3 regions of the Streptomyces sp. NPDC053750 genome follow, and region 3 is predicted to be linked to each of the others. Evidence: riboswitches for the same ligand, from Rfam matches in the RefSeq annotation. Region 3 holds a riboswitch; each other region holds the start of a gene.
What was found. Region 3 has a riboswitch for cyclic di-AMP ahead of ACIGO6_RS38130 (peptidoglycan DD-metalloendopeptidase family protein). Riboswitches for the same ligand answer to the same signal wherever they lie in the genome.
Positions count from the first base shown of each region.

Region 1: another riboswitch for cyclic di-AMP. It lies ahead of ACIGO6_RS21615 (transglycosylase SLT domain-containing protein); the one in region 3 lies ahead of ACIGO6_RS38130 (peptidoglycan DD-metalloendopeptidase family protein).
Region 2: another riboswitch for cyclic di-AMP. It lies ahead of ACIGO6_RS10030 (M23 family metallopeptidase); the one in region 3 lies ahead of ACIGO6_RS38130 (peptidoglycan DD-metalloendopeptidase family protein).

Region 1 is NZ_JBITXB010000007.1:211,818-215,082, reverse strand. Features, by position in the region: gene ACIGO6_RS21620 (polyprenyl synthetase family protein) at 89-1,099, opposite strand; cyclic di-AMP (ydaO/yuaA leader) riboswitch at 1,872-2,027, shown strand; gene ACIGO6_RS21615 (transglycosylase SLT domain-containing protein) at 2,032-2,529, shown strand; gene ACIGO6_RS21610 (HAD family hydrolase) at 2,564-3,265, opposite strand, start outside.
Region 2 is NZ_JBITXB010000003.1:109,463-112,727, reverse strand. Features, by position in the region: gene ACIGO6_RS10040 (HPr family phosphocarrier protein) at 62-343, shown strand; gene ACIGO6_RS10035 (GntR family transcriptional regulator) at 461-1,159, opposite strand; gene ACIGO6_RS10030 (M23 family metallopeptidase) at 1,348-2,112, opposite strand; cyclic di-AMP (ydaO/yuaA leader) riboswitch at 2,125-2,289, opposite strand; gene ACIGO6_RS10025 (M16 family metallopeptidase) at 2,482-3,265, opposite strand, start outside.
Region 3 is NZ_JBITXB010000027.1:17,049-20,313, reverse strand. Features, by position in the region: gene ACIGO6_RS38135 (tyrosine-protein phosphatase) at 1-711, opposite strand, end outside; cyclic di-AMP (ydaO/yuaA leader) riboswitch at 1,134-1,291, shown strand; gene ACIGO6_RS38130 (peptidoglycan DD-metalloendopeptidase family protein) at 1,296-2,243, shown strand; gene ACIGO6_RS38125 (SGNH/GDSL hydrolase family protein) at 2,465-3,250, shown strand.

The DNA of each region.
Region 1 (3,265 bases), on a different contig from region 3:
CCGGCCCGTAGGGGTGGGGTACGCCGCCCGGCACGGGGAGGGGCTCGCGCTCAGCCGGTCCGCACGCACCCCGGGGAGGGGCTCGCGCTCAGCCGGCCCGGTGCACCACGGCGTCGCAGAGCTCCACCAGCGCGGCCTTCGCCTCGCACTCCCTGAGCGGGGCCAGCGCCGCCCGGGCGTCCTTGGCGTACCGGACGGTGTCCTTGCGCGCCTGCTCCAGCGCGGGGTGGGCGCGCAGCAGGCGCAGCGCCTCGGCGTGCCGGGCGTCGTCGCTCAGGTCGGCGTCCAGCAGCTCGCACAGGGCGAGGTCCTCGGCGAGCCCCAGCCGGGCCGCCCGCTCGCGCAGCCGCAGCACCGGGAGGGTCGCGATGCCCTCGCGCAGGTCGGTCCCGGGCGTCTTGCCCGACTCGTGGGAGTCGGAGGCGATGTCCAGGACGTCGTCCGCGAGCTGGAAGGCGACGCCGAGGCGCTCGCCGTACTGGGTCAGGACGTCGACGACCGTCTCGTCGGCGCCGGACATCATCGCGCCGAACCGGCAGGAGACCGCCACCAGCGATCCCGTCTTGCCGCCCAGCACATCCAGGTAGTGGTCGACCGGGTCCCGGCCGTCCTGCGGTCCCGCGGTCTCCAGGATCTGACCGGTGACCAGCCGCTCGAACGCGAGGGCCTGCACGCGGACCGCCTCGGGGCCGAGGTCGGCGAGGATCTGGGAGGCGCGGGCGAAGAGGAAGTCGCCGGTGAGGACCGCGACCGAGTTGCCCCAGCGCGTGTTCGCGCTGGGCACACCGCGCCGCACGGCGGCCTCGTCCATCACGTCGTCGTGGTACAGCGTGGCGAGGTGGGTCAGCTCCACGACCACGGCCGAGGGCACGATCCCGGGGGCGTAGGGGTCGCCGAACTGGGACGCGAGCATCACCAGCAGCGGCCGGAATCGTTTCCCGCCGGCCCGGACCAGGTGCTGGGCGGCCTCCGTGATGAAGGGCACCTCACTCTTGGTTGCCTCAAGCAACCCTTCCTCGACAGCCACCAATCCGGCCTGGACATCGGCTTCCAGAGCCTGGTCCCGCACGCTCAGCCCGAACGGCCCGACGACGGTCACGAGGGATCTCCTGTCTGCTGGTGTCTACTGGCGATTACCCGGCTTGTCGATAGGTCGCTGCCACCACTCGTGTCAGCGTATCCGGTCATGTTTCGATCACCGCTAGCGCCCACCGTTACAGGCCGGTCGGTATCGGATCATGCGCGGCAAGTTTTTGATCAGCCGATATGAGCACATATTGATCGACACGGCCCGCGAGGTGCGGCACGGAACACGGTTGGCCGGAAGTCGCCGCCGAAGATCCCACCACCACTCCGGGCGACCCGCACACCCGGAACGTCACCCGCTCGGCGCACGCCCCTCTCCCCCCTCCCCTTCCACACGGACCTCCCCCTCTCCCGCTCCCGAACAGATGCCCGTTCAGCGTGCGAGAACACCGACAGGGCCCGGGCCGATCGCGGGGCGCACGGGACGACCGCCCCCGCCCGACCGCCGGCCGACACCGAAGCGCACGCCACCGACAGCCGGTTGACGACGAGTTGGGCGTAATGCCCGATTTGCCGCTCTCCTCGAGGCCCGTGAGTTGGCTCACGCCACACCCCCCGCGGGCAACCTTGCCGCACGCTGCGCCCTCCCTTTGCCTTCCCTTTGCCCCGTAGGCCAGTTGAGGCTTGGCAACCGCAAAGGATCAAGCACCCCAAACGCCTCAGATCAAGGTCAACATGCGCGTTGGGTGATTCCTGCACTTGTTTCGGACATCTGCTCTCGCATACGTTCCCGGCCTGTCGGGCGGACGCCGAGTCCTGCCACCGCCCGAACGCACAGTCATCCACCAACACACTCGCCGGCAGGAGCGGGGGACCCAGGTAAGTCGCCGCACCGGTCACCACCGGAGCGGCTCGGGGTGAAGCCGTACCCGTCAGGGCACGGCCGGGCACCTCCCCGCCCGAACCCGACAGCTCACCTCGCAGGCGTCAGGAGAGGGATTCAGCATGTCTGCCAACGGTCAGAACCGTCACGCCCGGACCGCCCGTATCGCTCGCAAGCTCGCCCTGGCCGGCACCGGCGCCGCCGTCCTCGCCCTGCCGCTCGTCGGTGCCACCGGCGCCTCCGCGGCCACCCCGGCCGCCGCCGCCACCACGACCGCCACCACGGCGGCGACGGCGTATTCGAACAACCTCGACGGCTGGATCCGCGAGTCGCTGGACATCATGGCCCAGCACGGCATCCCCGGCTCCTACGAGGGCATCCACCGCAACATCATGCGCGAGTCGTCCGGCAACCCGCTGGCCGTCAACAACTGGGACATCAACGCCGTCAACGGCACCCCGTCCAAGGGCCTGCTCCAGGTGATCGACCCGACCTTCCGGGCGTACCACGTGCCCGGCACCTCCTGGGACCCGTTCGACCCGGTCGCCAACATCACCGCCGCCTGCAACTACGCGGCCGACCGGTACGGCTCCATGGACAACGTCTTCGGCGCGTACTGAGCCGTACCGCCCGGGACGTACCAACCGGGACGGACTAAGAGGTACCGAAGATTCGCTCGAGGACGACGGCCACGCCGTCGTCCTCGTTCGTCGTGGTGACCTCGTCGGCCACCGCCTTGAGTTCGGGGTGGGCGCCGGCCATCGCGACGCCGCGGGCCGCCCAGTGGAACATGGGGATGTCGTTGGGCATGTCCCCGAAGGCGATCGTCCGGCGCCGGGACAGGCCCAGGTGCTCGGCTGCCAGCGCCAGGCCGGTCGCCTTGGTGATGCCGCACGGCTGGAGCTCCACCGTGCCCGGCCCCGACATCGTGACCGTCGCGAGGGAGCCGACCACCGTGCGCGCCGTCGCCGCCAACTCGTCGTCGGACAGGTCGGGATGGCGCAGCAGCACCTTGCTGATCGGCGCGTCCCACAGCTCGTCGCGCCGCTCGACCCGCACCGCCGGCAGCGTCGGGTGGGGCATCAGGTACCCCGGCTCGATGAGCGTGAGGCCGTCGACGCCGTCCTGGTCGACCGCGGCGTACACCTGCCCCACCTCGGCCTCGATCTTGCCGAGCGCGGTCTCGGCCAGCTCCCGGTCCAGGGTGACCGACCACAGCATCCGGTGCGCACCGGCGTCGTACACCTGCGCGCCCTGTCCGCACACCGCGAGCCCCGTGCAGCCGAGGCGGTCCAGCAGGGAGCGCACCCGGGGCGCCGGCCGCCCGGTCACCACCAGATGCCGCGCACCGGCCTC
Region 2 (3,265 bases), on a different contig from region 3:
CATGCTTCACGATGTGGGAAACTGGTCTAGACAACCCTGAACACCTGAAGGGCAGCATCACATGGCTGAGCGCCGCGTCAACGTCGGCTGGGCCGAGGGTCTCCATGCCCGCCCCGCCTCCATCTTCGTCCGAGCCGCCACGGCCACAGGCGTCCCGGTGACGATCGCCAAGGCCGACGGATCCCCCGTCAACGCGGCCTCCATGCTGGCCGTCCTCGGCCTCGGCGCCCAGGGTGGCGAGGAGATCGTCCTCGCCTCCGACGCCGAGGGCGCGGACGCCGCCCTGGAGCGGCTGGCGAAGCTGGTCGCCGAGGGTCTCGAGGAGCTTCCCGAGACCGTCTGACCCACGGCAGCACCGAAAGGCCCGCCCCGAATCATCGGGCGGGCCTTTTCGCTTTCCCTTTTCCGGGCAGCAGAAAATAGCCCCCCAATTACCTCGTCTTTGTATACGGTGCCCGTGTTAATGGCGCAGGCTCGGCATGTTTACAGCACGTTGCGAGTTCCTCACACGCTCCGCCCGCTGTTCGCCGCCGGAGGAGAAGCGCAACCGGTGCGCCGGCATCGACCGCTCGGTGTGCAGAGCCATGAGCGCCCGCGCGCGCTCGGCGTCGCCCCGGGCCACCGCGTCGACGATCGCGCCGTGCTCCGCCCAGCACTCCACCGGCCCGGTCTGCGCGTCCACGGCGTACATCCAGGCGATCTTGTGGCGCAGCTGGGTCAGCAGCGCCGTCAGGGAGGGGCTGCCGGCGGCCTGGGCGAGGGTTTCGTGGAACCAGCCGCCCAGTGAGCGCAGATCCTCGCTACTGCCCTGCCTGGCGCGCTCCTGCCCCAGCCGGACCAGCCCGCGCAGCACCTTGAGGTGGGCCTCGGTGCGGCGCCGGGCGGCCCGGGAGGCGCCGAGGGGCTCCAGGAGGGTGCGCGTCTCGAGCAGGTCGGCGGCCTCCTGTTCGGTCGGCTCCGCGACACACGCGCCCGCGTGCCGCCGGGTCACCACGAAGCCCTCGGCCTCCAGCGTGCGCAGGGCCTCGCGGACGGGGACGCGGGAGACGCCGTAGCGGCGGGCGAGGAGTTCCTCGGTGAGCCGGCTGCCGCGCCCGTGGACGCCTGCGACGATGTCGTCCCGGATCGCCGTGCACACCGAGTGCGCCGGAATACGCATGACCGACCTCCGCCTTAATCCCCGTGAAACGTCGACGATTGACGCGTGTTCAGTGACTCTAGGCCAATGCGGCGGGTATTCCGACGGCAGGGCGGATTTCATGGATATTTTTTGGACAGAGACCGGTCCGAAAACGCGAAAGCCCCGGCTCGGGGAGCCGGGGCTTTCGGTTGCCGTGCCGTCCGTCGTCAGAGGTTCACGCCGTGGGAGCGGAGATAGGCGACGGGGTCCATGTCCGAGCCGTACTCGGGGCTCGTCCGGGCTTCGAAGTGCAGGTGCGGTCCGGTGACGTTGCCGGTGGCGCCGGAGAGGCCGATCTGCTGGCCGGGCTCGACCGACTGGCCCACCGAGACACCCACGGACGACAGGTGGCCGTACTGCGTGTACGTGCCGTCGTGCATCTTGATGACGACCTGGTTGCCGTACGCCCCGCCCCAGCCGGCCTCCACGACGGTGCCGACGCCGACCGCGTGCACGGAGGTGCCGCTGGAGGCGTGGAAGTCGATGCCGGTGTGGCTGCCGGAGGACCACAGGGAGCTGCCGGCCTGGTAGGCGGTGGAGACGTAGGAGGCGGTGATCGGCGACACGAAGGTGTTGAGGCGCTTGCGCTCCGCCTCGCGGGCGGCGCGCTCCTTGGCCTCGCGCGCCTCCTTGGCCGCCTCGGCCGCCCGCTCGCGCGCGGCCTCCATGGCCGCCTCACGGGCGGCGGCGTCCAGGGCGGCCTGCTTCTGCGCGGTGGCCTGGGCGTCGATCTCGTCGGCAACGGAGTCGCCGATGGTGATGACCGGGGTGAGTCCGCTCTGCTCGACCTCGGGCTCGGCGGCGAGCGCCGGAGCGGCGAGGGTGCCGACGACGCCGGTGGTGGCGAGGGCCGCGACACCCGCCGCGCGGGCGGTGGTGCGGTGCATCCGGCTGGGACGGCGGTGCTTCCCGGTGGCGCGCGTGAACGCCATGTAGAGGCTGGTCCTTTCCTTCCCTCTCGCCTACCGGGTTAGCTGACGGGTTCGGAGCAGGAAGGTCTCCTACGGACCCCCTCGCTGCACGCGCGGGCGTCCGATTCACCCCAGGGACTGCGATGGGTCCCCGGCTCCCCTGGCTCGCGCCGTACGGGGACTCGGCGATGACTGTCCGGTGCCGCGGGTGCGGCGCACTGCCTGACGAACAGCCCGGACGACGTTAAGCGCGGCCTTCTTCAATCCTCAAACGCAACCGGCTTTTTGTAGCGCATGCCACAGGGCAGACAGGCAACCTCTCCCTCAATTCGGACAAAAGGCGGCCCTGGTGACACATCCGTCACCAGGGCCGCCACGCGCGCGTGTCCCCTACTCGGCGGCCACGACGGTGACTTCGCCGATGCCGAGGGCCTCGACCGGCTCCTTGATCTGCGCCGCGTCGCCGACGAGGATCGTCACCAGCCGGTCCACCGGGAAGGCGTTCACGACCGCCGCCGTGGCCTCCACCGTGCCGGTGGCGGCGAGTTGACGGTAGAGCGTGGCCTGGTAGTCGTCGGGCAGGTGCTGCTCGACCTGGTCGGCCAGCGTGCTCGCCACGGCCGCCGCGGTCTCGTACTTCAGCGGCGCCACACCGACCAGGTTCTGCACGGCGACGTCGCGCTCGGCGTCGGTGAGACCACCCTCCGCGAGCGTGCGCAGCACGGTCCACAGGTCCTGCAGGGCGGGGCCGGTGTTGGGGGTGTCGACGGAGCCGCTGATGGCGAGCATGGCCGCGCCCGTGCCGTCGGGGGCGGACCGCAGCACCTGGCCGAACGCCCGTACGCCGTAGGTGTATCCCTTCTCCTCGCGCAGGACACGGTCCAGGCGGGAGGTGAGGGTGCCGCCCAGGCAGTAGGTGCCGAGGACCTGCGCGGGCCACACGCGGTCGTGCCGGTCGGAGCCGGTGCGGCCGATCAGCAGCTGCGTCTGGACGGCGCCGGGGCGGTCCACGATGACGACCCGGCCCCTGTCGTCGGCGGTCACCGGGGGCACGGGGCGCGGCTCGGCGGCCGAGCCGGTCCACGCGCCCAGCGTGTCGCCGAGCAGCGCGTCGAGGTCGATGCCGGTGAGGTCGCCGACGACCACGGCGGTGGCCGTGGCGGGGCGGACGTGC
Region 3 (3,265 bases):
GGTGTCCTCTACGGTGTCGAAGGCCGCCGCCAGGTACTCGGCGCGCGCGTCGAACAGGGGGCTGAGCAGCTCCATGACCTCGGGGGAGTAGGCCGAGGCCGCGGAGCCGCTGCGGTGCACCTTGTAGCGACGGTGCGTGGCGTTCGACTTCAGGTAGTCCTCGACGACCGCATCCCGCTCGACACCGAGGGCGAGCAGCGTCACTGCGATCGACAGACCCGCGCGGTCCTTGCCGGCCGCGCAGTGCATCAGGGCCGGGACGCTGTCCTCGGCGAGCGCGTGCAGCACCCGGGAGTGCTCCGCCGTACGCTCCTTGATGATCATGCGGTAGGAGTTGATCATCCGCTGGGCGCCCTTGTCGTCCGCCAGGATCTCGCGCAGCTGGTCGAGGTCGCCGTCGCGGACCATCTTCCAGAACTCGGCGCCGTCGGCCGGGTCGCTCAGCGGCAGGTTCACATTGCGCACGCCCGGCAGCTCGACGTCCGGGCCCTCGAGCTTCTGGTCGGCCGCGTTGCGGAAGTCGAAGATCGTGTGCAGGCCCAGCGAGGACAGGAACGTGGCGTCCTCCGCGGTGGCGTGCGCCAGGTGACCGCTGCGGAACAGCACCCCCTGTCGTACCCGCCGCCCGTCCACGGTCGGCAGTCCGCCCACGTCACGGAAGTTGCGCACACCGGCCAGCTCGGGCTCGGTCGACGGGACCTGCTGCGTCACGGGGGCTCCTCCCACTCCGCCCCGCCGGCGCTGCTCGACGACGGGCGCGACTCGACGATACGGCACGGTCCGCGGGGCAGGGCGTAGCGGCCATCCGACTGCGCCACATCTGGGCTTTCTGTCCGAATTGGTGCATTGATTCCAACTTGCTCTGGATTACCAGGGAGTGGCGGGGTGGCGCGTGAGCAGCGTCATATCCGTGACGGTGCGTTGTCCGTCATGTTCACGTAATTCAGCCGGTTTTCAAGGCCGTTTACAGAAAACGGCGCTCCGGAAATCCACGCAGGGTGACCGGTAATTCCCGTAAAGGATCAACCGGAACGCCTGTCCAGGGAACCCCTCGCTTGTCCGTGCGCATCTGGGTCCCTTACGTTCACCTCCGATCCGGACGGACGCCTAATCCTGCCGCCGACCGGAGCCCGAACTCACCCACACCCGTACCCGGCAGGAGCGGGGGACCCACAGGTAGAACTGCCTGTTCCGGTTCCCGGAACGGCTCGGGGTTAAGCCGCGTCTCGGCGCGGCCGGGCATCTCCAGCCCGCACCCGACAGCTCACCTCGCAGGCGCCGGAGAGGAATTCGCCATGCCCGCGAAGGGTAAGCACCGCCGTACCAAGGCCATGCGCCTCACCCGCACCATCGCCGCCGCCGGAACCGGTGGCGCCGCGCTCGCCCTCCCGCTGATGGGTGCCGCCGGCGCCCAGGCCGCTCCCGCGCACTCCGTTTCCGAGCAGGCCGTGCAGTCCATTTCGGCCAAGGCCCAGAAGGCCGCCGGGAACAGCGCCGAGAAGAACTCGGGCACGACGACGTACACCGTGAAGAGCGGCGACTACCTCTCGAAGATCGCCGACGAGCAGAATGTCGACGGCGGCTGGAAGAAGCTCTACTCGGACAACCGCGAGGTCGTCGGTTCGGACCCGTCGCTGATCCACCCCGGGCTGAAGCTCTCGATCGGTGGCCAGGCCGCCAAGTCGTCGGCCCCCTCCGCCCCGTCGGAGAAGCCGGCGGCCGAGAAGCCCGCCGAGGCCCAGAAGCCGTCCGCGGCGAAGTCCGAGCCGGCCCAGAAGTCGGCGCCGGCCACGAAGACCGCCGCCTCGAACGCGGGCACGCAGTCCGCGGCCACCAGCGCCTTCAGCTCTCCCGTCCCGGGCGGCACCGTCGGCACCCCGTACCACCAGTCGGGCAGCATGTGGTCCAGCGGCTACCACACCGGCACGGACTTCGTCGTCCCGACCGGCACCCCGCTCAAGGCCGTCGGCGCGGGCACGGTCGTCTCCGCCGGCTGGGGCGGCGCGTACGGCAACCAGGTCGTCATCCGGCTCGCCGACGGCCACTACGCCCAGTACGCCCACCTGTCCTCGCTCTCCGTCTCCGCGGGTCAGTCCGTGACGGCGGGTCAGCAGGTCGGTCTCTCGGGCGCCACCGGCAACGTGACCGGTCCGCACCTGCACTTCGAGATCCGCACCACCCCGGACTACGGCTCCGACGTGGACCCGATCGCGTACCTGCGCGCGCACGGCGTCTCTCTCTGATCTCTCTGATCTCTCTGAGGACGCCTTGGCGCGGCCTCCGTGCCACCGAAGGCCGGACCCCGATCCCCGGGTCCGGCCTTCGGCGTATTCCGGAATTGACGAACACTTTAAGAGTGGCTTTTCTCACCGACCGTCAACCCCTTCCTACGGTCGCGTAGGTCACATTCCAAGGTGAATCATGGGTCGATGTGGCAGACGATTCGAAGAGTGACAGCAGAGCAGTGATCGGGTCGTACGTGGCGGTGGGGGACAGCTTCACCGAGGGCGTCGGCGACCCCGGCCCCGACGGGGCGTTCGTCGGCTGGGCCGACCGGTTCGCCGTACTGCTCGCGGACCGGCGCCCCGAGGGCGACTTCACGTACACGAACCTCGCCGTGCGCGGCAGGCTGCTCGACCAGATCGTGCAAGAGCAGGTCCCGCGGGCCGTCGAACTCGCACCGGACCTGGTCTCGTTCTGTGCGGGCGGCAACGACATCCTCCGGCCCGGCACCGATCCCGACGAGGTGGCCGAGCGGTTCGAACGGGCGGTGGCCGCGCTGACCGCCGTGGCCGGCACCGTCCTGGTGACGACCGGGTTCGACACCCGCGGGATGCCCGTCCTCAAGCATCTGCGCGGCAAGATCGCCACGTACAACGGGCATGTGCGCGCCGTCGCCGACCGCTACGGCTGCCCGGTGCTCGACCTGTGGTCGCTGCGGAGCATCCAGGACCGCAGGGCGTGGGACGCGGACCGGCTGCACCTGTCGGCGGAGGGGCACACGCGCGTGGCGCTGCGCGCGGGCCAGGTCCTCGGCCTGCGCGTCCCGGCCGACCCGGAGCAGCCCTGGCCGCCGCTGCCGCAGCGCGGCGCCCTGGACGTGCGGCGGGACAACGTGCACTGGGCACGCGAGTACCTGGTGCCGTGGATCGGACGCCGACTGCGCGGCGAGTCGTCGGGGGACCACGTGACCGCCAAGGGTGCGCTGTCGCCGGACGACATCAAGATGCGGATCTCGGCGGTGGCCTGAGGGCGGGGTGGGGCG